4 regions of the Herbaspirillum sp. GW822-FHT03A08 genome follow, and region 4 is predicted to be linked to each of the others. Evidence: predicted binding sites of a transcription regulator. Region 4 holds the regulator's gene; each other region holds the start of a gene.
What was found. The regulator sigma-54, encoded in region 4, starts transcription at its own class of promoters, with help from an activator protein. The targets are predictions, from matches to a motif close to TGGCANGNAANCTGCTTT.
Positions count from the first base shown of each region.

Region 1 (6,044 bases), on a different contig from region 4:
AATGCCACATAGCGCCCCAGCGACAGCACTACGCCGGGATAATCGGCCAGCAACAACGGTGTGACGAAAACCAGGCCCCACATCAGGCCGGCGCACAGGGCGCAGAGAATACCAATCAACATAAGAGACCATCAGTGAGCATGAAAGACGCCGGCATCGATGTCATGGCTGACGCCGATGCTGCGCGAAGGCGCCAGTATCGCCGCTTACCGGCATTCGCGCTGGAATTGATCCTCCAGCCGGGCGCGCCGGCCGTAGCGGATCTGACCCTGAGCGCTGTTTGAAGAGCTGACCTGCACACCCGGAATTGATGAGGGCGCGGGGACAAAGCCGCCATCGCGACGCCGTTCCTGCGGATAAGTGTTGTGCTGCAGTTCCGGTTCGCCGTGTTGCGCGCGCTCGATATCGGCGCGCAGTTGGCGGCAGCGCGGGCTGAGTTCTGGTTCTTTGGCGCTCGTGCTTTTGGCATCTTTGGCCGCATTTTCATCCAGGCTCTTTTGCACGTCAGGTGGCAGGACATTCATGGCTTTGCCGATGTCGCGGTCGCTGGCGACATTCTCAGCACTGAAAGCGGCTGCGCTTGTCAAAGCCAGCAACAGGGAAGCGGCGGCAATGCGGATGTGCTTGGTCATGAGGGTGGAAGTAGGCTGGAAGGCTGTCATGATAGCAAACGGAGCTGGTTCGGAAGTCGGGTGGGAGAACGTAAGGGCACGCTCCTCAAACGAAGACGGATATCGCGCAACCCAAGAAGAAAACATTTCCGCGCAACATTTTCTCTAAGGCAAGGCCGCTCACTCGACTATCGGCTATTGCTCACGCAAGGCGCGGCGATATTGGATTGCTTCGGCGATGTGCGCTTTGCCGATGACGGGGGTCTGCGCAAGATCGGCGATGGTGCGCGCCACCTTCAATACGCGGTGATAGGCGCGCGCCGACCAGTTCAGACGTGTCATGGCGGTTCTCAGCAAGTCTTCGCCGGCGGCATCGGGTTTGCAGTGGAGATCGATTTCGCTCGTCGACAAGAGGTGATTGCCCTTTTGCTGGCGTTGCTGCTGCAACGCAAAGCTGCGCGCCACGCGCTCGGCGATGCTGGCGGAGGTTTCTCCGTTGGCTTGCTGCAGCAACTCTTCATGCGCCAGCGCGCCGACCTGGATTTGCATGTCGATACGGTCAAGCAGTGGCCCGGAAATCTTTCCCTGATAGCGCGTCACCTGATCGGGAGTGCAGCGGCATTGCCTCTCTCTGTGGCCTAAAAATCCACACGGGCACGGATTCATGGCCGCAATCAATTGAAACCGCGCCGGAAAATCCGCCTGCCGCGCCGCGCGGGAGATGGTGATCTGGCCGGACTCCAGCGGTTCGCGTAAAACTTCCAGCACGCGCCGGTCAAATTCGGGAAGTTCGTCCAAGAAGAGAATGCCGCGGTGCGCGAGGGAGATTTCTCCCGGACGCGGGGTTCCGCCACCACCGACCAGCGCCACGCCGGAAGCGGTATGGTGCGGAGAGCGAAAAGGACGGGTCTTCCAGCGCGAGGCCGAGAAGCCGCCGGTGAGCGATTGCACCGCAGCCGATTCCAGCGCTTCGTCATCGGTCATTGGCGGCAGGATGCCGGGGAAGCGGGCGGCGAGCATGGACTTGCCGGTTCCCGGCGGGCCGACCAGAAGGACGCTGTGGCCGCCAGCTGCGGCGACTTCCAGCGCGCGTTTGGCTTGCAATTGCCCTTTGACATCGGAAAAGTCGGGATAGACCGGCGCGCCGGGCGGTACGGAAGGGCGATGCCGGCTCAATTTCACATCCGGATCGTGTCCCGCAAAATGCGCGCATACCTGCAGCAGGGAGTCGGCCGGAAAAATGGTGGCATCGCTGACCAGTGCCGCTTCGTCGGCGTTTTCACGCGGCAAGATGAACGTACGCTGACAGCCGTCGCTATTGTTCGACTTGTGCATGGCGTAGGTCATCGCCAGCGCGCCGCGAATTGGGCGCAGGTCACCGGACAGGGAAAGCTCACCGGCAAATTCATAGCCGTCGAGCGCGTCGCCCGGCATCTGACTGGAAGCTGCGAGGATGCCCAGTGCAATGGGCAGATCAAATCGACCGGATTCTTTTGGTAAATCGGCAGGGGCCAGATTTACGGTAATTCTCTTGGCAGGGAATTCAAACCGGGCGTTCTGCAATGCTGCGCGTACGCGGTCTTTGGATTCCTTGACCTCGGTTTCGGGGAGACCAACGATGGTGAAGGAAGGCAGGCCGTTGGCAAGGTGGACTTCCACCGTGACTTGCGGTGCATGCATGCCCGCAAGCGCACGGCTCTTTAATACGGCAAGACTCATCTATGACACGATAGCGGTACGGTTGGACCCCGGGGGGTGAGATCAGGATGTTTTCTGGCGTGCTTCGAGTTCGACGACACGGGCTTCCAGTTCTTCCAGCTTGGCGCGCGTCTTTGCCAGCACTTGCGCCTGGATGTCGAATTCTTCGCGGGTCACCAGATCGAGTTTGGAAAATCCCTGGCTCAGCATTGCCTTGACGTTCTTTTCAATGTCCTTGGCGGGCGAGTTCTCGATCGCTTTGTTGATCTTGGATTGCAGATCTTCAAAAAATTGCGGTTTGTCCATGATGGTCCTTTTTATATAGAGTGTTTCGGCAATGACGATCTGGCAAGTGTAGCGCTTTCACTATGCCGACGGAATCTGAACGGCAAAGAAAGGCGTGCGCATGGTCTTCTTTGGTCCGGTTTCGGGCGAAAACGTTCAGCGGAAATGTTGTTATTTTGAAATTAATCCATCGTCGGTCGATTTCTTGCGATGCGGCGTGATGAAGGTATCGAGATTCTGCTTGGAAGACATTGAACAGCGTCGTGCCGCAGCTCGTTATCCGTCAAGCACTACCCATTCGCCCTATTAGGGACGACGAAATCAGTTGCCGCCTGAACGCAACATTCCGGTGAGTGAGGGAATTTCCTTATTCATACCCATGAGTATTTCGTTTGCACCATTAAAGACACATTATTTCCACAGGGAAAATGTCGATCTGAAATTGTTGTGCCCTATTGTTGTGCGTGATCATGCGTGGGTGAGATTTATGCACTATATTTGGGAAAAAAAGAAAAAATGCCTAATTGGAATGTTGATTTGCGCTAAAAAAACTGACGCAAAGCGGTGAAAAAGGGTTGGCATGGCTCCTGCTATACAAATTGTGCAGAAATGAATAATTTGTTGTTTAACAGAAACCTAGAGGGACGCCATGAAAAAATTGATTCTTGCAGCCGCAGTCGCAGCATCGTTTGTATCCAGCTTCGCGCATGCCGAGGACGCACCTAAGCCAGATAATGAGTTCACTTTTAATGCGGCTGTCGTCAGCGACTATCGCTATCGCGGTCTGACTCAAACGCGCTTCGATCCTGCTTTGCAAGTGGGCGCTGACTATACCAACAACCCGACAGGTCTGTACCTGGGTACATGGGCGACCAATATCAAATGGATCAAGGATGCCGGTACGATCGCGGGCCAAAGCACCAAGGGCAACATTGAATGGGACATCTACGGCGGCAAGCGCGGCGACATCGGCGGTGGTTTCACCTATGACGTCGGCGGCCTGTACTACTACTATCCAGGCAACACGCTGTCCAACAGCGGCGTCAAGAACGCCAACACCTTCGAATTGTATGGTCAGGTCGGTTACGGTCCTGCTTACTTCAAGTACTCGCAATCGCTGACCAACCTGTTCGGCAATGTCGACAGCAAGTACAGCCAGTACTTTGACCTGGGCGCCAACATTGATACATGGTACGGCGTGATCCTTGGCCTGCACGTGGGCCGTCAGAACATCAAGGGCAGCAATGCCGGCGTCTCCAACGATCAATACAGCTACACCGACTGGAAAGTCGGCCTGAGCAAGTCCTTCGACGACCTGGCAGGCATCACGCTGGGCGTTGCTTACCTGGGCACCAACCTGAAGGATGGCGTGCAAACAACTCCTGCCTCTGATGGCTCCAAGAACGTCGGCAAGAGCGGTTTCGTGGTTTCCCTTAGCAAAACTTTCTAATTGAGGTCGGTATGAAACTGATTACAGCGATCATCAAACCATTCAAGCTCGACGAGGTCCGTGAAGCCTTGTCGGCGATCGGTGTGCAAGGCATCACCGTGACTGAAGTCAAGGGCTTCGGTCGTCAAAAAGGCCACACCGAGCTGTATCGCGGTGCGGAATATGTCGTGGACTTCCTGCCGAAGACCAAGATCGAAGCCGCAGTCGACGATTCCATCGTCGAGCGCGCGCTGGAAGCCATCGAGGCTGCCGCACGCACAGGCAAAATCGGCGACGGCAAGATCTTCGTGCAAGATCTGCTGGACGTTATCCGCATCCGTACCGGTGAAACCGGCAAAGACGCTCTTTAAGGGGGAACAGTAATGAGTATCAAAAAAATGTTGTCGAGTGCGCTGGCAGCGGGCACTTTATTGTTTGCAGTGAGTTTTGCCGCTCCGGTGCAGGCGCAGGATGCGCCTAAGCCGGAAGCTGCTGCCGCTGCAGCTGCTCCGGCAGCACCGGCTGCTGAAGCACCGAAGGCAGCGGCACCTGCCGCGCCGGCAGCAGCTCCGGCCGCCGCCGCGGCTGCACCAGCAGCCCCTGCCGCTCCGGCTGCCGCACCAGCGCCTGTTCCTAACAAGGGCGACACCGCATGGATGCTGATTTGCACAGCCTTCGTGATTCTGATGACACTGCCAGGCCTGGGCTTGTTCTACGGCGGCCTGGTCCGCAGCAAGAACATGCTGTCGGTGCTGATGCAATGTTTCGTGATCTTCTCGCTGATCTATATTCTGTGGTTCGTCTACGGCTACAGCATCGCGTTCACAGAAGGCGGCGCATTCTTCGGCGGCTTCGATCGTCTCTTCCTGCACGGTCTGACCGGCGACTCGAATACAGCAACCTTCAGCAAGGGCGTCGTGATTCCTGAGCTGTCGTTCGTGGCCTTCCAGGGCGCGTTCGCTGCGATCACTGTCGCGCTGATTATCGGTTCGTTCGCTGAGCGTGTGAAGTTCTCCGCCGTGATCGTTTTTTCGATCATCTGGTTCACGTTCTCGTACCTGCCAATGGCTCACATGGTCTGGTTCTGGCCTGGTCCGGATGCATTCACCGACGCTGCCGCTGCTGAAAAAGCAACTGCAATCTCCGGCTGGCTGTTCCAAAAGGGCGCGCTGGACTTCGCCGGCGGCACTGTGGTTCACATCAACGCTGCGGTCGCTGGCCTGGTTGGTTCCTACGTCATCGGCAAGCGCGTCGGTTTCGGCAAGGAAGCTTTCAAGCCGCATAGCCTGACTCTGACCATGGTTGGCGCTTCGCTGCTGTGGTTCGGCTGGTTCGGTTTCAACGCCGGTTCCGGTCTGGAAGCCAACGGCGGTGCAGCTCTGTCCTTCGTCAACACCATCCTGGCGACAGCTGCTGCTGTCCTGTCGTGGAGCTTCGGTGAATGGATCGGCAAGGGCAAGCCTTCGATGCTGGGTGCAGCTTCGGGTGCGGTTGCCGGTCTGGTGGCAATTACTCCTGCAGCCGGTTTCGTCGGTGTCTGCGGCGCGGTCGTCATGGGCCTGATCGCTGGTCTGCTGTGCTTGTGGGGTGTTACCGGCCTGAAGAAGATTCTGGGCTCGGACGATGCACTGGACGTCTTCGGCGTGCACGGCGTGGGCGGTATCCTGGGCGCGATCCTCACTGGCGTGTTCGCTGCGCCTAGCCTGGGCGGCACAGGGATCTATGACTACGTTGCCAACGCAGTTGCTCCTGACTACTCCATCGGCGGTCAAGTCTGGATTCAGTTCCAAGGCGTCCTGACTACCGTGATCCTGTCGGGTGTGGTCTCCTTCATCGCCTTCAAGCTGGTCGACATCGTGATCGGTCTGCGTGTGACGGAAGAAGAAGAACGCGAAGGTCTGGACATCTCCAGCCACGGCGAATCGGCTTACCACTCGTAATTTGTCTCCCGGGGGCCCTTGCGGCTCCCTTCAGAAGCGCCCGAGACCTCCGGTCCGGGCGCTTTTTTTATGGGGGCTTTA
Region 1 is NZ_JBXANR010000006.1:86,797-92,840, reverse strand. Features, by position in the region: gene AC1RN6_RS19050 (DMT family transporter) at 1-122, opposite strand, end outside; gene AC1RN6_RS19045 (hypothetical protein) at 207-758, opposite strand; gene AC1RN6_RS19040 (YifB family Mg chelatase-like AAA ATPase) at 807-2,330, opposite strand; gene AC1RN6_RS19035 (accessory factor UbiK family protein) at 2,373-2,615, opposite strand; gene AC1RN6_RS19030 (TorF family putative porin) at 3,244-4,044, shown strand; gene AC1RN6_RS19025 (P-II family nitrogen regulator) at 4,056-4,394, shown strand; gene amt (ammonium transporter) at 4,407-5,963, shown strand.
Region 1: a site for sigma-54 is predicted at 3,171-3,188, ahead of AC1RN6_RS19030 (TorF family putative porin). Genes of this name have one in related genera too.

Region 2 (6,044 bases), 150 kb from region 4:
GATGCGCAATCGGTCCGGCGAATTCGATCATGGCCTCGATGATCGCCATCGGACTGGGGAAGATGAATTCGGACACTTCCAGCGCGCTGCACAGGAATTGCCAGATCATCAGGATCGCCAGCAGCAATATCCAGGGCGCCAGCGTACGGGCAGCTTTGTTCAGGGAAGAAGGTTTTTTCATGGTCGCCTCAGCAGCTCTCAGGTATTGCGCACGCGGCCGATATGCTCGCGCAACTCGTGCACCAGGGCGTTGAATGGATCGGTATAGGTGAGCTCCAGTTCGCGCGGACGCGGCAGCGGATTTTCCTTGCGCGCCACGATACGGCCGGGGCGTTTGCTCATCACATAAATGGTGTCGGCCAGGAAGGCGGCTTCGCGCAGGTCATGCGTGACCAGGATCACGTTGAATTTGCGCTCGGTCCACAGGTCGCGCAGCACGCACCACAGTTCTTCGCGCGTGAACGCATCGAGCGCGCCGAAGGGCTCGTCCAACAGCAGCATCTTCGGTTCATGGATCAGCGCGCGGCAGATCGAGGCGCGCTGTTGCATGCCCCCCGACAGCTCCCATGGAAACTTGCTGGCGTAACCGTCAAGGCCGACGGTTTTGAGCAGCTTGAGTGCGCGCTCGGTGTATTGCGCCTTGTTCTTCTTGAAGTCGTTGCGATACGGCTCGACGATCTCCAGCGGCAGCAGGACATTGTCGAGCGTGGTGCGCCATGGCAGCAGCGTCGGCGCCTGAAAGGCCATGCCGACGAACTTCAGCGGGCCGGTGACGTCGGCGCCGGCGATGGCGACGCTGCCGCGGGTCGGGCGTTTGAGACCGGTCGCCAGCTTCATGAAGGTCGACTTGCCGCAGCCGGAAGGGCCGACGATGGCGATGAACTCCCCCTGTCTAGTTTGCAGCGAGATATCTTCCACCGCGAACTCGTCGGAACCGTCGTACGACAGGAAGACGCGGCGGAAATCGACGAACGTATCGTCAGCCGTGGCGCTCATGGCTGCTTCTGCAGTTTCAGCTTGCAAGATTATTTCCCGAAAACGTTGAGCGCTTCTTTGGACGGCAGGTAAGCAGCGGTCCAGATCTTGTCCGGGTTGACGCGGGTCTTGGTGCCGTAAGCATCGGACACTTGCGACGCCATCAGGGTCAGGCGCGGCAGGAACACCTGGCCGTAGCCTTCCGACTTGGCATGCGGTGTGGCGATGGCGCTGGAGATCGCCAGCTTGAGGCGGCGCAGTTCCAGCTTTTCGTCGATCAGGCCGTCGCGTTCCTTGAGCACCTTGATGGCTGCTTCAGGATTGGCGAGTACGTCCTTGGTAGCCTTGGCGAAGGCGCGCAGAAAACCCTTGAGCGCTTCCGGATTGGTTTTCATCAGGCTCTCGTTGGCGATGATGGCGTTGCCGTACAGCTTGACGCCGTAGTCGGGGTACATCATGACGTTGATGTCCGAATCCTTGATGCCGCGCGCATTCAGGTTCAGCAGCGAGGTGAAATAGAAACCGGTGATGGCGTCGACGTCGCCACGCGCCAGCATGGTCTCACGCAGCGGCGGATCCATGCTGATCCAGTTGGCTTTGGACGCATCCAGGCCGTTGGCCTTGGCGAAGATAGGATAACCGCGGCGGCCGGCGTCGAACACCGGTGAGCCCAGCTTCTTGCCGACCAGATCGGCCGGGGTCTTGATGCCGGTCTTCTTGAGCGAGAAGATGGCGGAAGGCGTGTCGTTGTAGACCATCATCACGGCCATCGGCTTGCCCGGCGAACTTGGATTGTTGGCGGTGAACTCCATCAGCGCCGCCATGTCGGCGAAGCCCATGTCATAAGTGCCGGACGCCACGCGATTGACCGCATTGCCCGAGCCGCTGCCGGCGTCGATGACGACGTCCAGTTTCTCCTGTGCAAAATAACCTTTCGACTTCGCCACCAGGAACAGCGCCGACGGGCCTTCAAAGCGCCAGTCGAGCTGGAACTTGATCTTGGTTTCCTGTGCGAAGGCGAAGGTGCAGGCAGATGCGCAGGCGGCGCTGAGCAACAAGGCGGCGGTGTACTTGAAGAGTTTCTTGGCGTGCATGGTTGGTTTCCCTTTTTTGATCCGATGATCGGTTGGTTCGACTGGCTTAACACCGTCCCTGATGCTGTCGCCAATGCGTCCGTATTTTGTGAACCGGTTTTCTACAAACGATGTGCTGTGAAAAGCATTTACTGTGCCAAGAACGTCAAATGTGTTCTGCGCGGCGGTGGCGAGCTTGTCGCCGGGGCGATGGGGAGGAAGAGAAAAAGAGGTGCCGTTGTCGACTTTCCGGTGGGTTCTATTTTGTCGACAATCTGAAAAACGTTTTGCAACAATTTGGTGCTTTGCTGCACCTGTCTAGAAGTTATTGCACTAAAAACAGTATTCTTACACGCTTGTAAGCCTTGTAAGGACTGGATAAGGCGCGGATTTCAATTTAGTACTGTCGTTCTTTATCTTGTCGACAATCTGATTGACCGATTTAGCCTTTCGTCGGCGCAGGGCCGACCTCGCATGGTTGCCGGGGCGACTGAATGCCGCAGCTTCCGGGACTGCGCCGGCTTCACTACTAGCGACGGTTATCTGCGTCGCATTCTGTTTTTAATTCCCTCCCGGTTTGTCGACAGTTTTTTCTGCGCGTGTTTTTTGCTGGCACGGCGTTTGCATTAACGAACCCGGCGGATTGAGCTTCGGCAGATGCCGGCGGCAACAAGCCCGACCTTGTTTGAATGGGTGAGCAAATGAAGGAGCGCATGGCGCGTGAAGGCGGATAGCTGGGCAAACGATAAAACGCATGCTCACTGAAGCAAGCCGTCACACGCCGTGTGCATGGGATCCGGATTTTATTTTTTGTGAATTGTAAAAAGGGAGAAACGTATGAAGAAAAGTGCAATGGGGATGTGCTTGACTACTGCAGCGCTGGCTGTGTCAGCCATGGGCAGCATGTCGGCCAACGCGGCTGACTGGGCGGACAATTCGATCGGTATTCGCTACGGCACGCAATTTGCCGAGCCGTTCAACTCGCAAGACATCGCGAAAAAAATCGTCAACTTCACGCATGCCAGTGGTTACAAATATGGCACCAACTATCTGAACGTCGACTTGCTGATGTCGGATAGCAAAGACAACGAATCGCAAGAAGCCTATATCGTCTATCGCCATACGCTGGATATCGGCAAGGTCGCCGGCAAGGATCTCTCTTTCGGCCCTGCACGCGGCTTTGGCCTGACTGCAGGCTTTGACTGGAACACCAAGAATGACCCTGGCTACAGCTCGCGCAAGCGTATGATCGTTGCCGGTCCTACTATCATGATGGACGTGCCGGGCTTCCTGAACATCAGCCTGCTGGCCCTGTGGGAAAGCAATCAGCCGCTGAACAACGGCGTTCGCATGTCCAGCCGCTACTCCTACGACACGCACCCGATGTTGAATGCAGCATGGGGTATCCCATTCGGCACCAGCGGCTTCGCGTTTGAAGGCTATGTGAACTACATCGCCGCCAAGGGCAAGAACGAATTCGGCGGCGGCACTGCTCCTGAACTCAACTTCGACGGCCAGATCATGTACGACGTCGGCATGCCTATGGGCATGGGCAAGAACACTTTCCGCGTCGGCGTGGAATATCAATACTGGCGCAACAAGTTCGGCAATCCTAGCAATGTTCCTGGCTCGCTGGCCAAGACGCCTATGATCCGTGCCGAATATCATTTCTAAATGGTTCTGCAAACGATGCGGTGCGGGCGTCGCGCCGTGTCGTTTTGTTTCGGCAGGTTCTGCCGGAGCTTAAATGCCGGGTCTTCGGATCCGGCTTTTTTATTGGACGAATGGCCTGATAATGGACGCCTTTGCCTCGCCGTTGGCATAAGTTCTGCTCATTGAATATTGGCGGTAAGCCGGTTTGTTTTTGTCAACAAAGCGGATTAAGGTTTGTGATGAATTGGTGCCGATGCTGCACTAATTTTGACGCATTGCACTAAAACAGGTTCTGTGCGGCGCCGTTGCAGGTAAGGCCGGCCCTGGGTGTTGCTACAGTCAGGCAGCGCCATGCAGAGAAAAAAGGCGGTAAAAATTGTCGACAATGATTGTGAAAAATCACTGTCGCCAACTAAACGATATAAATAGTTTTCAGGCGTACAGGAACAGCGGTCCGTCATCGAATTCACGAATTGAAAAGCGGGACAACATGGAAGCGTACATCTTCGACTGGCTCAATCTTTTGCTGCGCTGGCTGCACGTCATCACGGCGATTGCCTGGATAGGTTCGTCGTTTTACTTCGTCTGGCTGGACAACAGCCTGACCAAGCCGGAAGACCCTGAGTTGCTGCAGAAGGGAGTCGGCGGCGAATTGTGGGCGGTGCATGGCGGCGGCTTCTACAATCCGCAAAAATACCTGCTGGCGCCGAAGACGCTGCCGCAGCATCTGCATTGGTTCTTCTGGGAATCGTATAGCACCTGGCTGTCGGGTTTTGCGTTGTTCTCAGTGCTGTATCTGTTCAATGCCGGCACCTTCCTGGTTGACAAGCATGTACTCGACATGACGGCGGCCACGGCGGTGTTTGCCGCACTGGGTTATCTGGTGGCGGGCTGGGTTGTGTATGACGCCATTTGCCGTGTGTTCGGCGACAAGCCGGGCGGCGATCGTGTGGTGGGCATCCTGGTCACGATCTATGTTGTGGCGGCGGTGTGGGTGGCTTGCCACGTGTTTTCCGGACGTGCGGCGTTCCTGATGACGGGCGCATCGCTGGCGACGGTGATGAGCGCCAACGTGCTGTTCTGGATCATTCCCGGCCAGCGCAAGATGGTGGCGTCGATGCGCACCGGCCAGAGCCCCGATCCTATCCACGGCAAGCGCGGCAAGCAACGCAGCGTACACAACACTTACTTCACGCTGCCGGTGATTTTCGCCATGCTGTCGAACCACTACAGCATGACATACAGCGCCGCCAACAACTGGCTGGTGCTGTTGCTGATCATGCTGGCGGGCGTGCTGATCCGGCAGTTCTTCGTGCTCAAGCACAAGGGCGTGTTCAAGTGGCAGTATCCGGCGGCAGCGGTCGTGATCCTGGCCGGCGTGGCCGCGTGGATCGTGCCGAAGTCGGCGTTGCAGCCGGCGCCTGCTGCGGCACAAGGTGTTCCCTCGGTCTCGTTCGCACAGGTGCAGCAAGTCATCGAGACGCGCTGCATCCAGTGCCACGCAGCCAAGCCGACGCTGATGCCAGTGCCGGGCAAGGGCATCCTGCTCGACAGCAAGGACGGGATCCTGCAGCATGCCCAGCAGATTTATCAGCAGGCCGTGGTGCAAAAGGCCATGCCGCTGGGGAACATGACCAATATCACCGACGACGAACGCGCGTTGCTGGGCAAGTGGTTTGAAGCGGGCGCCAAGGGCGAATAGCCGGATACAGAAATGCCGAGAAAGAAAAAGGCTGAACATCATGTTCAGCCTTTTTGTTTTACGCGGAAAGTTTTGCCGGCAGCTTACTTCGCCTGATACGGATGTTCCGCACGCCAGTGATTGGCAATGTCGATGCGGCGGCAGATCCAGACGCGCTCGTGCGACTGCACATAGTCGAGGAAGCGTTGCAGCGCGGCGAAGCGGCCGGGGCGGCCGAGCAGGCGGCAATGCATGCCGATGGACAGCATCTTGGGCGCTTCTTCACCTTCAGCGTACAGCACGTCGAAGCTGTCCTTGAGATATTGGAAAAACTGTTCGCCGGTATTGAAACCCTGCGGCGTAGCGAAGCGCATATCGTTGCTGTCCAGCGTGTACGGCACCACCAGGTGCGGTTGCTCGCTGCCGTCAGCCAGCGCGACCTTGGTCCAGAACGGCAGGTCGTCGCCGTAGTAGTCGGAGTCATACACAAAGCCGCCGTGTTCGACTACCAGCTGACGCGTGTTTGGCGAGTCGCGCCCGGTATACCAGCCTTGCGGACGGACGCCGGTCAGTTTGCGGAAAATCTCGACGGCGGCGCGCATGTGTTCGCGCTCGGTCTCGATGTCCATGTTCTGATAGTGAATCCAGCGCAGGCCGTGGCA
Region 2 is NZ_JBXANR010000002.1:598,627-604,670, forward strand. Features, by position in the region: gene AC1RN6_RS07760 (ABC transporter permease) at 1-181, opposite strand, end outside; gene AC1RN6_RS07765 (ABC transporter ATP-binding protein) at 199-996, opposite strand; gene AC1RN6_RS07770 (ABC transporter substrate-binding protein) at 1,026-2,069, opposite strand; gene AC1RN6_RS07775 (outer envelope protein) at 2,886-3,722, shown strand; gene AC1RN6_RS07780 (urate hydroxylase PuuD) at 4,192-5,403, shown strand; gene puuE (allantoinase PuuE) at 5,487-6,044, opposite strand, start outside.
Region 2: a site for sigma-54 is predicted at 2,659-2,676, ahead of AC1RN6_RS07775 (outer envelope protein). Genes of this name have one in related genera too.

Region 3 (6,044 bases), on a different contig from region 4:
GGCTGCTGGTGGCATGGGCGGCTTACAAGGCGCAGTAAGCTTGTTTCGTTCCGCAGTCTTCTTTGTAAAAACAAAAAGCCGGTGAAGACCGGCTTTTTGTTTTTACGCATCAACACGAACCACTAAGCAGCTGCCCCGCTCAATGCCACCTTCACCAGATCGTCGATCTCGGTCGTGATGTTCGACAGCACGCCGGCCACCACCGAGAACTCCTTGCCTGCCTGCCCTGCGCGCGCCGCCACAATGCGCGCGTTGAAGGACACCATCTTGGCCTGCTTGGCGATGGTTTCGATGTCGGTCATGATGCCGCGCAACTGCTTCTTCATCAGCAGCGCATGACGTTTCGACTGTTCTTCGTAGACGCTGGTGATCTGGTTCAGCACGCTCAGCAGCGGCGTGGTGATGCGCACCAGCTCGTCCAGTAACGCCGGCGCGTCGCGCAAGCCGTCGTCGATGGCGTTGAGCGCGCGTTCTGCCAGGTTGATGAAATATACAATCTGCGCATCGCCATCGAGCCTGCCGAAGTAAGCTTCGCGTACCTCTTCGCAAAAAATACCGGGCACGGTGTCCGAACCTTTCACCAGCGCCGTATGCGCGCCACGGAACAAGGCCAGTGCCTCGCGCGCGATCTTGGTGGCCCCTTCGTGGCCCTGCGACCCCAGCACCGCATACAGCACCAGGCGCTGAGAAGTGAAGCGGCGGCGGCCCGACAGATTGATCAATGCGCCGAACACTTCGCCCGACAAGGGCTTGGTATCGGCAGCGGAAGTCGTCTCGCCCTTCCCGGTATCGCTGTTTTGCACCAGCTTGATTTGCCCGGAGACCGCCATGTTGTTCCTTTCGTCTGAATCTGTTCTTGCCTGCTCTGCCTTCTTGCTACGCTGATTACGCCGCTTCTTTGGCCGGATGCGCTTGTTTTCGGTAGAGGAACTCCAGCACCGCGGTACGGTATTCGGAATATTGCGCATCCTGGGCCAGTGCCACGCGCTCACGCGGACGCGCCAGCTTGACGTCGAGGATTTCACCGATAGTCGCCGCCGGTCCGTTGGTCATCATGACGATGCGGTCCGACAGCAGCACTGCTTCGTCGACATCGTGCGTGACCATGACGACCGTCGATTCGGTCTTGGCGACGATCTTCAACAGCTCGTCCTGCAAATGCGCGCGGGTCAAGGCATCCAGCGCACCGAAGGGCTCGTCCATCAGCAAGACCTTAGGCTCCATGGCCAGCGCGCGGGCGATGCCGACGCGCTGCTTCATGCCGCCGGAAATTTCGTTCGGACGCTTGCTCTCGGCCGCCGTCAGGCCGACCAGCGCCAAGGCAGCACGCGTGCGGTCGCGTAACTGAGTACGGTTTTCCGCGGCGCCGAAAACGCGCTCCACGCCGAGATAAATGTTCTCGTAGCAGGTCAGCCAAGGCAGCAGCGAATGGTTCTGAAACACCACCGAGCGCTCCGGCGACGGACCGGCAATTTCGCGGTTGGCGCACAGGAGCAAACCGTCGCTGGGCTTGAGCAAACCGGCGATCAGATTCAGCAGCGTCGACTTGCCGCAACCGGAGTGACCGATCAGAGTGATGAACTCGCCCTTCTGCACAATCAGATTGATGTCGCGCAGCGCGTGGAACGTGCCCTTCTTGGTATGAAACACCATCTCGACGTCATTGATCTCAATAAATTTATTCATCGCTTCCATCGCAATTTCCTTCTCGGCTTCGACTGCGTGATCGTTCAAATAAGTATTCAGAATGCAGGTTCAGAATCAGGTGCTGACCTGTTCGTAGGTGAAGGCTTTCGCCAGCGCCACCAGCAGTTGCTCCAGAATCAGGCCCACCACGCCGATCACGACGATGGCGATGATGATGTGCGGCACGTTCAGGTTGTTCCATTCATCCCAGACCCAGAAGCCGATGCCCACGCCGCCGGTCAGCATCTCTGCCGCGACGATCACCAGCCAGGCAGTGCCGATGGCCAGGCGCACGCCGGTCAGCATATAAGGCAAGACGGACGGGAACAGGATCTTGGTCAGGATCTTCCATTCGGACAGGTTCAGCACGCGCGCCACGTTCATGTAATCCTGCGGCACACGCTGCACGCCGACGGCAGTGTTGATGATCATGGGCCAGATTGAGCAGATGAAGATCGACCAGATCGCCGCCGGGTTGGCCGACTTGAACACCAGCAGGCCGATCGGCAACCAGGCTAGCGGCGACACCGGCTTGAGCAGGCTGATGATGGGGCCGAACATGCCCGACAAAAAACGCACGCGGCCAATCAGGAAGCCCAACGGAATCCCTACCAGCGCCGCCAGACCGAAGCCGATCGCCACGCGTTGCAGCGATGCCAGCACGTTCCAGCCGATGCCCTGATCGTTCGGACCGGCGCGGTAAAACGGATCGGAGAACAGCTTGATCGCTTCCTGCAAAGTCACCAGCGGTGTCGGGAAGTTTCCGGTCTTGGCGGCGACGATCTGCCACACCAGCACCAGGAAAGCGAGCCCGGTCAGCGGCGGCAATACCTTCATCAGCAAGCCTGCTACCAGCGGAGATCTCTTTGCCTGCTTCGACTTCGCCCGGACGACCGGTGCCGGCGCAACAACAGCTGTTGCCGGCACTGCGGTTGCTGTTACAGCTGCCGGCTTCGGGTTCTCATTCATCGTCGTTTCCATGACTGCGCTCATATCGATTCCTTCACTCTGTACTGCGACAAAAACACGTGCCGATCCCTGCTTACGTCTTGATCTTGAACGACGCGGCGTAGGCCTTCGGATTCTTGCCATCCCACACTGTGCCATCCATCAGCTTGGAGGTACGCATCGGGTCCTTCGGAATGCTGGTCTTGGTCATGGCGGCAGCCTCCTTGTACAGGTCGATCTGATTGACCGACCTGGCCACAGCCAGATAGTCCGGATCGTCCTTGAGCAAGCCCCAGCGGCGGTGCTGCGTCATGAACCACATGCCGTCCGACAGATACGGGAAATTGACCGCGCCGTCGTTGTAGAACTTCATGTAGTTCGGATCGTCCCAGGTCTTGCCCAGGCCGTTCTGATAGCGACCCATGATGCGTTGGTCGATGACGTCCTTGCTGGTGTTGACATAAGATTTGTCGGCAATGACTTCGGCCATCTTGTTCTTGTTGGCCAGCGAAGCGTCGATCCATTTGCTGGCATCAAGAATTGCGGCCATCATGGCGCGGCAGGTGTTCGGGTTTTTCTTGACGAAGTCGAGCGAGGTGCCCAGCACTTTTTCAGGATGGTCTTTCCAGATGTCTTGCGTGGTGGTGGCAGTGATGCCGACGCCGTCGACAATCGCGCGGTGGCCCCATGGTTCGCCCACGCAGAAGCCATCCATGTTGCCGACACGCATATTGGCGACCATCTGCGGCGGCGGCACGGTGATGACCTTGGCGTCCTTCATCGGATTGACGCCGTTGGCTGCCAGCCAGTAGTACAGCCACATCGCGTGCGTGCCGGTCGGAAAAGTCTGGGCGAAGGTATATTCGCGCTTGTCGGTCTGCATCAGCTTGGCCAGCGACGGACCGTCGACACCACCCTTGTCGGCGATCTTTTTCGACAGCGTGATGGCTTGACCGTTGTTATTGAGATTCATGAGCACGGCCATATCTTTCTTCTGGCCGCCGATACCCATTTGCACGCCGTAGATGAGGCCGTACAGGACGTGCGCCGCATCGAGCTCGCCGTTGGTCAGCTTGTCGCGCACGCCGGCCCAGGAAGCCTCCTTGCTGGGCACGATCTTGATGCCGTACTTCTTGTCGAAACCGAGCACCGACGCCATCACCACGGAAGCGCAATCAGTCAAGGGGATGAAACCGATCTTCACTTCTTCTTTTTCCGGCTTGTCCGAGCCGGCTGCCCATGCTCCTCCGGTGGCTAATCCCAACATGGTCGCTCCTGTTGCAAGTCCTGCGGTCTGAATTAATTGACGACGCTTGAAATCCACTTCCTCGACAGCTGCCACGGCCTTGCTCGCTTGTTGCTCTTTGAATTCCATCGCGTTCCCCATTCAGCAAATAAAAAAGGCGTCCCTTCAGCACGTAATGAAACATGCTGAAAGACGCCTTTGTCTTGGATGGTCCAACCGCCATTGGCCGAACCGTTCGATGCGCAAACCTTGCGCTATACCGGAGATTCAGCAAAGAGCGTGCCAAGCGGGACGAAAAATCGGAAAAGCCGCGCCGCTACGCTATGAAATGGGGAGCAAGACGATTCGGAGAAAAAGAAAAATCAGGAAAAACCGGCAGGAGGAAGTGCAACACTGGCGCACCGCGTTTGTGCCGCGCACCAATTTGGCGGTGCATGACGGCAGCAAGCAATCGGAACGCGTGACGAAAAAATGTCAGCCGAGCAAGTCTTCGACATCCAGGAGGCGCTGGGCGATTTCGGAAAGTTTGAGGTTCTTGTTCATGGCCATGCTGCGCAATTTTTGATAGGCCTGCTCTTCCGACAGCTTGTGCTTGGCCATCAGCACGCCCTTGGCGCGCTCAACCACCTTGCGTTCGGCCAGCTTGTGCCTGGTGTCTGAGAGTTCGGTGAGCAGCTTCTGCTCCTGGCGGAAACGCGCGAGCGCCACATCCAGCACCGGCTTGATGCGTTCCGACTGCAGGCCGGCCACGATATAGGCAGTGACGCCGGCTTCCATGGCCGCTTCCATGGTGGAGGTGGTGTCGTCCTCCGTGAACATGACGATGGGACGGCGTTCGTCGCGTGTGGTGATAACGATGTGTTCAAGCACGTCGCGCGCGTCCGACTCGGCGTCGATAATGATCATGTCGGGGTGCAGCTGGGCGATGCGCTCCGGCAGGTACAGGTCGGCAGGCAGCGAGGCGATGATGTTGTAGCCGGCTTCCAGCAAACCGATACGCAAAGCCTTTCCACGCTCCGCCTGTTCGTGCAGCGCGGTGTCGCTTTCATCGGCATGATCGATGATGGTGTTGACGACAACGATGCGTAAATTGCGCATGTGTGGTTCCAATGTTCGCCTGGACATCGTAAATCGATTCTGAACTCGTTGCGGGCTGGTGTGTGGATTCTGCTGCTTCGGCTTCCCCGATATTCCCCCAAATGCAGTCGGGCGAATAGTAACTCATTTGCTGCGGGTGCACACTTTATATCATTTCATGAGGTATTTCGACGATCACAGCACCGTCCGTCAGTCTTCCGCAAGCAAAAATCAAACCACGACTTCCCCCATGCCTCGGCGCAAAGATGGTTCACTCCTACTTCGCTACTCGCCTTTTCCTACAGGAAATTGAGGTGCACGCCTATCTACCGTAGCCATGGCGATGGCTAACATCCATGACGTCACCTCCTGCTTTTGCAGGTGAGTACGACACCGCATTCGTTCCATTTATTTGATCCGCTCTCAGGAGGAGACCCCAATGTTCCGTCGTCATCGCACGCTGCCAACCGTCAGAAAAACCGCGCAACTTGCCACCTATTTCGCTGCCGGCAGTGCGCTTGCACTGACATCGGCGAGCGCGCTTGCGGAGCACTCTCCCGCCCTCGACCGTTTCAGCCTCTCCGCCGGCGCCTACTATGTCGATCCGACGTTTCGCGTGAACGCCAATACGCAATACGGCAACTTCCAGTCCGGCGACATCGATCGCAACCGCACCACCCTGCCGCGCATACGCGGCGAGTTACTGCTGTTCGACAGCCAGGGCCTGTCCTTCGATTACTTCACGTACAAGAAAAATAACAGCGGCGCCATCGACCGATCGGCGCTGATCGGCGGCACTACCTCCAGTCTGAACGCCAACGCCGACGCCAACCTGCAGGTCGACATGGCGTCACTGGCTTATAAATGGTGGATCGGCCAGGGCAACGACGTCTTCGGCATCGGCCTCGGCGGCGGCTATTACCGCGCCCACCTCGACGTGAACGCGGCGGCGACGCTCAATGGCACCACCGGCACCTTCAACGAAAGCTATACCGAAAAGACCTGGGCGCCGCTGGTCGAACTGGGTTGGAAACATGCCTTCAGCAAAGACTTTCGTCTCTATGCCGAAGCCTCCGGTGTGAAAAAA
Region 3 is NZ_JBXANR010000007.1:10,739-16,782, reverse strand. Features, by position in the region: gene AC1RN6_RS21035 (DUF423 domain-containing protein) at 1-38, shown strand, start outside; gene AC1RN6_RS21030 (methyl-accepting chemotaxis protein) at 123-830, opposite strand; gene AC1RN6_RS21025 (ABC transporter ATP-binding protein) at 886-1,695, opposite strand; gene ntrB (nitrate ABC transporter permease) at 1,762-2,679, opposite strand; gene AC1RN6_RS21015 (CmpA/NrtA family ABC transporter substrate-binding protein) at 2,729-3,901, opposite strand; gene AC1RN6_RS21010 (ANTAR domain-containing response regulator) at 4,355-4,978, opposite strand; gene AC1RN6_RS21005 (hypothetical protein) at 5,397-6,044, shown strand, end outside.
Region 3: a site for sigma-54 is predicted at 4,148-4,165, ahead of AC1RN6_RS21015 (CmpA/NrtA family ABC transporter substrate-binding protein). Genes of this name have one in related genera too.

Region 4 (6,044 bases):
CCATCACGCCGGATCAATTGGCGGTCGATGCCGTTCAGCTGATGGAGGAATTCCGCATTAACCAGGTGCTGGTGGCCGACGCTGCCGGCAAACTGGTCGGCGCCCTGCATATCCACGATCTGACCCGCGCCAAGGTGATCTGATGGCCGACCGATTCAGTACGGCCGGTGCCGCCGCCATTGCCAACGCCAAGCAAGTCCGGCTGATGATTTTTGACGTCGATGGCGTGCTGACGGACGGCGGTTTGTATTACGGCCCCGACGGTGAACCAATCAAACGCTTCAACGCGCTCGACGGCCACGGCATCAAGATGCTGCAGCAGTTCGGCGGCATTGCCACGGCGATCATCACCGCGCGCCAGTCGCCTATCGTCTTGCGCCGCGCCAAGGATCTGGGTATCGCGCATGTATTTCAAGGCGTACACGACAAACGCATCGCCTTCGCACAGCTGCTGGAACAGACCGGTATCCCGGCATCCGCCTGCGGCTATCTCGGCGACGATGTGATCGATCTGCCTGTACTCACCAAAGTCGGCTTCACCGCCTGCGTGGCCAACGGTCACCATGACGTCAAGCAACGCGTCGACTACATCACCGAAAGCTTCGGCGGCAACGGTGCCGCCCGCGAGCTGTGCGATTTCATCCTGACGGTGCAAGGCCATTACGAGACGGCGCTGGCCGGTTATCTTGCATGAGCAACCACAGCGGCGAACGCGCAGCGCAGCGCATCCGATTGGCCATCATCGTCGCCGTCCTCGCGGCGCTGGCGCTGGCCAGCTTCTGGGTGCTGCAAGTCCTGCGCAGCAACAGCGACGGCGCACTCACGACACGTCCAAGCAGCAAGCCGGACTATTACGTCGAGCAGTTCAGCTACGTCAAAATGTCGGAAACCGGCCAGCCGCGCTACGACATCACCGGCGCCAGGATGGTCCACTTCCCCGCTGACGATTCATTTGAAGTGACGAAGCCTGTCATCACCACCTTGTCGGAAGAGAAAGCGCCGATGACGCTGTACTCGCAACGAGCAAGAATTGAAGACGACAACAGCAAGATTCACATGTACGGCGACGTCAACGGCAACCGCGCAGCCACCGCAAAATCCGAGAACATGCACTTGAAGACCGAATATCTGTTGCTGTTGCCGGATGACGATATTGCAAAAACGGACAAGCCGGTGGAGCTGACCATGGGTGCGTCCATCATGACCGGCACCGGCATGATCGCCAACAATGCAACACAGGAATTCCAGTTACTCCACAATGTCCGCGGCACGTACCAGCCGCGTGTACGCTAGCCACAAGCCAGTCGGCACAACCAAGCGAGATACTTGCGCAGGATGATATGAAAACGAATCTTTTATTGCCTCTGCTGACCCTGCTCCTGATGAGCACAAGCAGCATCGTTCGCGCTGAAAAAGCCGACACCGAGAAGCCGACCCGCATCGAAGCCGAGCAGATGGTGTATGACGACGTCAAACAGGTGAAAACCTTCACCGGCAACGTCATCCTTACTCGCGGCACCTTGCTGATCAAGGCCGGCAAGGTCGTATTGACCACCGACCCGGCCGGCTACGAGTTCGCCATTCTGTACGCGGCGCCCGGCCAGCTCGCCAGCTTCCGCCAGAAACGTGACGGCGGTCCGAACCTGTGGATCGAAGGACAGGCAGAGCGCATCGAATACAGCGAGAAAACCGAAATCTCGAAATTGTTTACACGCGCGCATATGCAGCGCATGGACGGCCCGCGCGTGACGGATGAAGTCAACGGCGAGTTCATCTCCTACGACAGCCGCGCCGAGTTCTATTCGGTCAACAACACCAATACCGGCGAGAGCAAGCCGGGTGGCGGCCGCATCACGGCGATCATCCAGCCGCGCGTCGATCCTCCGAAGGGACAATAAGATGGCGACAAGTTCTCTGGTCGTCCGCGGACTGCAAAAAAGCTATGGTGCGCGCCAGGTCGTGCGCGATGTATCGCTTGAGGTGGAAAGCGGCGAAGTGGTCGGCTTGCTCGGTCCCAACGGCGCCGGCAAGACAACGTCGTTCTACATGATCGTCGGCCTGGTGCCGTCAGACGGCGGTGAAATCGATCTGGACGGCGCCGATATCTCGCGCCTGCCGATTCACCAGCGCGCCTCGATGGGCCTGTCTTATCTGCCGCAAGAAGCATCCGTGTTCCGCAAGCTGACCGTGGAAGACAATATCCGCGCCGTGCTGGAACTGCGCCGGGAAAACGGCAAGCCGCTGAGCCGCGATGAAATCGAAGGCCGTCTCAACAACCTGCTGCACGAATTGCAAATCGAGAAGCTGCGTGAAAGCCAGGCCTTGTCGTTGTCCGGTGGTGAACGCCGCCGCGTTGAAATCGCGCGCGCACTGGCGACCGACCCGCGCTTTGTGCTGCTGGATGAACCGTTCGCCGGTATCGATCCGATTGCAGTGATCGAAATTCAGCGTATCGTGCGCTTTCTCAAGGAACGCGGCATCGGCGTGCTGATCACCGACCACAACGTGCGCGAAACGCTCGGCATCTGCGACCGCGCCTACATCATCAATCAGGGCACCGTGCTGGCCAGCGGCAGCCCTGACGACATCATCGCCAATGAATCCGTACGCCGCGTGTATCTCGGCGAACACTTCCGCATGTAAGGCCACAGGCCGATTCAATGAAACAATCTCTCCAGTTACGCACATCCCAGCATCTGGCATTGACGCCGCAGTTGCAGCAGTCGATCCGTCTGCTGCAATTGTCGACGCTGGAACTGCATCAGGAACTGGAACAAATCCTTTCCGACAATCCGCTGCTGGAACGTCTCGACGACGCGCTCGACAACTCCGTGCGCCTGCTGGCCGACGGCGCCATCAGCTCGACGCCTGCCGAACAGGCCAATCCGGCCGAAAACGTCGTCAGCAGCGCGCCGACCGAAGCGGAGTCGGCCGAACACGCCGACAGTCTCGGCGGCGATGACAACAATGTCAGCGGCGATGCCGAGTGGAGTTTCGACGACGTCGCCCGCACCGGTAAAACGCCCGACGATGAAGACGCGCGCCCGCAACTGGAAGCGCATACCGTCACGCTGCGCGAGCATCTGCTGGAACAGGCGCGCCTGACCGTGCGCATGCTGCGCGACCGCGCGCTGGTCGAACTGATCATCGACGCACTCGACGATCACGGCTACCTGGAAGAGCCGCTGGAAGACATCCTCGCGCGCCTGCCGGAAGAACTTGAGATCGAGCTGGAAGAACTCTCCATTGCGCTCAAGCTGCTGCAAAGTTTCGACCCGGCCGGCGTCGGCGCCCGCAGCGCATCGGAATGCCTGGCGCTGCAGATCAAACGTCTGCCGAAAGTTGCCTTTGTCACACGCCGTCTGGCGCTGACGATAGTCGAGGAGTGTTTACCTTTATTTGCTCAAAGAGATTTCAACAAAATCAAGAAAGCACTCGGCTGCGACGACGAAGACTTGCGAGAAGCACAAGCCGTTATCCGTCAGTGCAATCCGCATCCCGGATCCGCTTTCGCGTCGGAAACTTCCGACTATGTTGTGCCCGATGTGATTGTCAAAGCGACCAAAGACGGCTGGCAGGTTTTGCTCAACCACGACGTCATGCCGCGCCTGCGCGTGAATGCGATGTACGCCAATGCCATGAAGCAAACCAAGGGCGACGGATCGCTCGGTTCGCAGTTGCAGGAAGCCAAGTGGCTCATCAAAAACATGCGGCAACGCTTCGACACAATTTTGCGTGTCGCACAGGCAATTGTTGAACGGCAACGCAACTTTTTTTCTCATGGGGCAGTTGCCATGCGCCCCCTTGTGTTGCGCGAAATAGCTGATACACTAGGTCTACACGAGAGCACTATTTCTCGTGTAACGACTCAGAAGTACATGCTGACACCGCATGGCATGTTTGAGTTGAAATACTTCTTCGGCAGCCACGTCGCAACGGAAACAGGAGGAGAAGCATCCTCCACCGCGATACGGGCTCTCATCAAACAACTGATAGGAGCAGAAGACCCTAAGAACCCACTCTCTGATAGCAAGATTGCAGATATGTTGGCGGAACAGGGCATGGTGGTGGCGCGGCGTACCGTCGCGAAATACCGCGAAGTGCTCAAGATCCCGCCGGTGAATCTCCGCAAATCTCTGTAAGTTTTTCTGTAGTAGCACCTGTTGCTGTGTTCTGGCGTAATGCTCCACAAACAACCGGACAATGCGTAAGAACCTCCAGCAATCTCATGATAGGAGTGCTGTATGAATCTGACCATTAGTGGCCATCACCTCGATTTGACCCCCGCAATCCGCGAATACGTGCAAAGCAAACTGACGCGTATCAAGCGCCATTTTGATCACGTCATCGACATCAGTGTGATCCTCAGCGTCGACAAGCTGACAGAAAAAGAAAAACGCCAGAAAGCAGAAATCAACGTTCACATTAAGGGTAAGGACTTGCATGCCGAAAGCATTGCACATGACCTGTATGCCGCCATCGACATGCTGATCGACAAACTGGACCGCCAGGTCATCAAGCATAAGGACCGTGTACAGAACCATCACTCGATGGCAAAACGCCTGCCGGAAGAACCAGTGCCAGCAGCAGCCTCGTGATATCCAGCTAGCCGGCGGATTGGACCGGCAACAGAAAAAGGGCGCGTCAGCGCCCTTTCTTGTTTTTATATCATTTACATCTTTCTTCCGTTCCCGCCCCTTCAGCCCCTTCACCCTTGTCTTGCCGACAAGACAAGGACAAATAATTTATATATTTTCTTCTTGTTGTCGAAGTTGCCGGAAAGACAGTTTCCCATTCTGCAACACCATTCCTCCAGAATCAGCAGACCTCAACGCGAAGGCTCGCTTTTTCATATAATGTCGGCATTGAGAACTTTTTGAAGGTGTAGTCATGAGCGAAGTGCAATCCTGGATCAAAGAAACCGTCACCCAAAACCCTGTCGTGCTGTTCATGAAGGGTACTGCGCAATTCCCGCAATGCGGCTTTTCCGGCAAAGCGATCCAACTGCTCAAGGCCAGCGGCGCTGAAAACATCGTCACCGTCAATGTGCTGGAGAGCCCGGACGTGCGCCAGGGCATCAAGGAATATTCGAACTGGCCGACCATCCCGCAACTGTATGTCAACGGCGAGTTCGTCGGCGGTTCCGACATCATGAATGAAATGTACGAAGCCGGCGAACTGCAAACCCTGTTCAAGGGCTAAGCGTCTGTCCTCCGCGACGACTGCCGCACCCAAGGCATCGGAACCACAACGCCTGATCGTCGCCATCACCGGCGCGACCGGCGTTGCCTACGGCGTGCGGCTGCTGCGCGTACTGCGCGATTCCGACATCGAAACCCATTTGCTGGTTTCCGAAGCCGGCGCGCTCAATCTGCATCAGGAGCTCGACATGAGCCGCAAGGACGTCGAAGCGCTGGCCGATGTGGTCCATCCGGTGCGCGACGTCGGCGCATCGATCGCCAGCGGCTCGTTCACCTCGACCGGCATGATCGTTGCGCCCTGTTCGATGAAAACGCTGGCCGCCATTGCCAACGGCTTGTCTGACAATCTCATCTCGCGCGCCGCCGATGTCGTCCTGAAAGAGCGTCGCCGCCTGGTGCTGATGGTGCGCGAAACGCCCTTCAATCTCGCCCATCTGCGCAACATGACCAGCGTCACCGAAATGGGCGGCATCATCTTCCCGCCCTTGCCTGGCTTCTATCACCGCCCGCAGTCGATTGATGAAATGATCGATCATACGCTGGGCCGCGTGCTTGACCTGTTTGCCATTCCGCATGCGCTGACGCCGCGCTGGGCCGGGTTGAAAAAACAGCCGACATAAAAAAACGCTGCCTTGAAAGCAGCGTTTTTATTTTCAGCAAACGACTTCAGAACCTGTCTGGATATGTAGCGAGAGGCCATCAGCCGATGGCGGCCGGAGCGGAGCTCAGTTATGTAATCCTCAAAGTTCAGTACATGAGGATTCCGAGCACCGCCCAAGGGTTGCCAATTCGCGGATCACCGCATCGCAGCCTCTCAGCAAGATCTGACAACTTATCAGCCGC
Region 4 is NZ_JBXANR010000002.1:752,562-758,605, reverse strand. Features, by position in the region: gene AC1RN6_RS08585 (KpsF/GutQ family sugar-phosphate isomerase) at 1-143, shown strand, start outside; gene AC1RN6_RS08580 (KdsC family phosphatase) at 143-694, shown strand; gene lptC (LPS export ABC transporter periplasmic protein LptC) at 691-1,293, shown strand; gene lptA (lipopolysaccharide transport periplasmic protein LptA) at 1,341-1,898, shown strand; gene lptB (LPS export ABC transporter ATP-binding protein) at 1,900-2,643, shown strand; gene AC1RN6_RS08560 (RNA polymerase factor sigma-54) at 2,661-4,142, shown strand; gene hpf (ribosome hibernation-promoting factor, HPF/YfiA family) at 4,245-4,598, shown strand; gene grxD (Grx4 family monothiol glutaredoxin) at 4,891-5,202, shown strand; gene AC1RN6_RS08545 (UbiX family flavin prenyltransferase) at 5,156-5,821, shown strand; gene AC1RN6_RS08540 (SDR family oxidoreductase) at 6,037-6,044, opposite strand, start outside.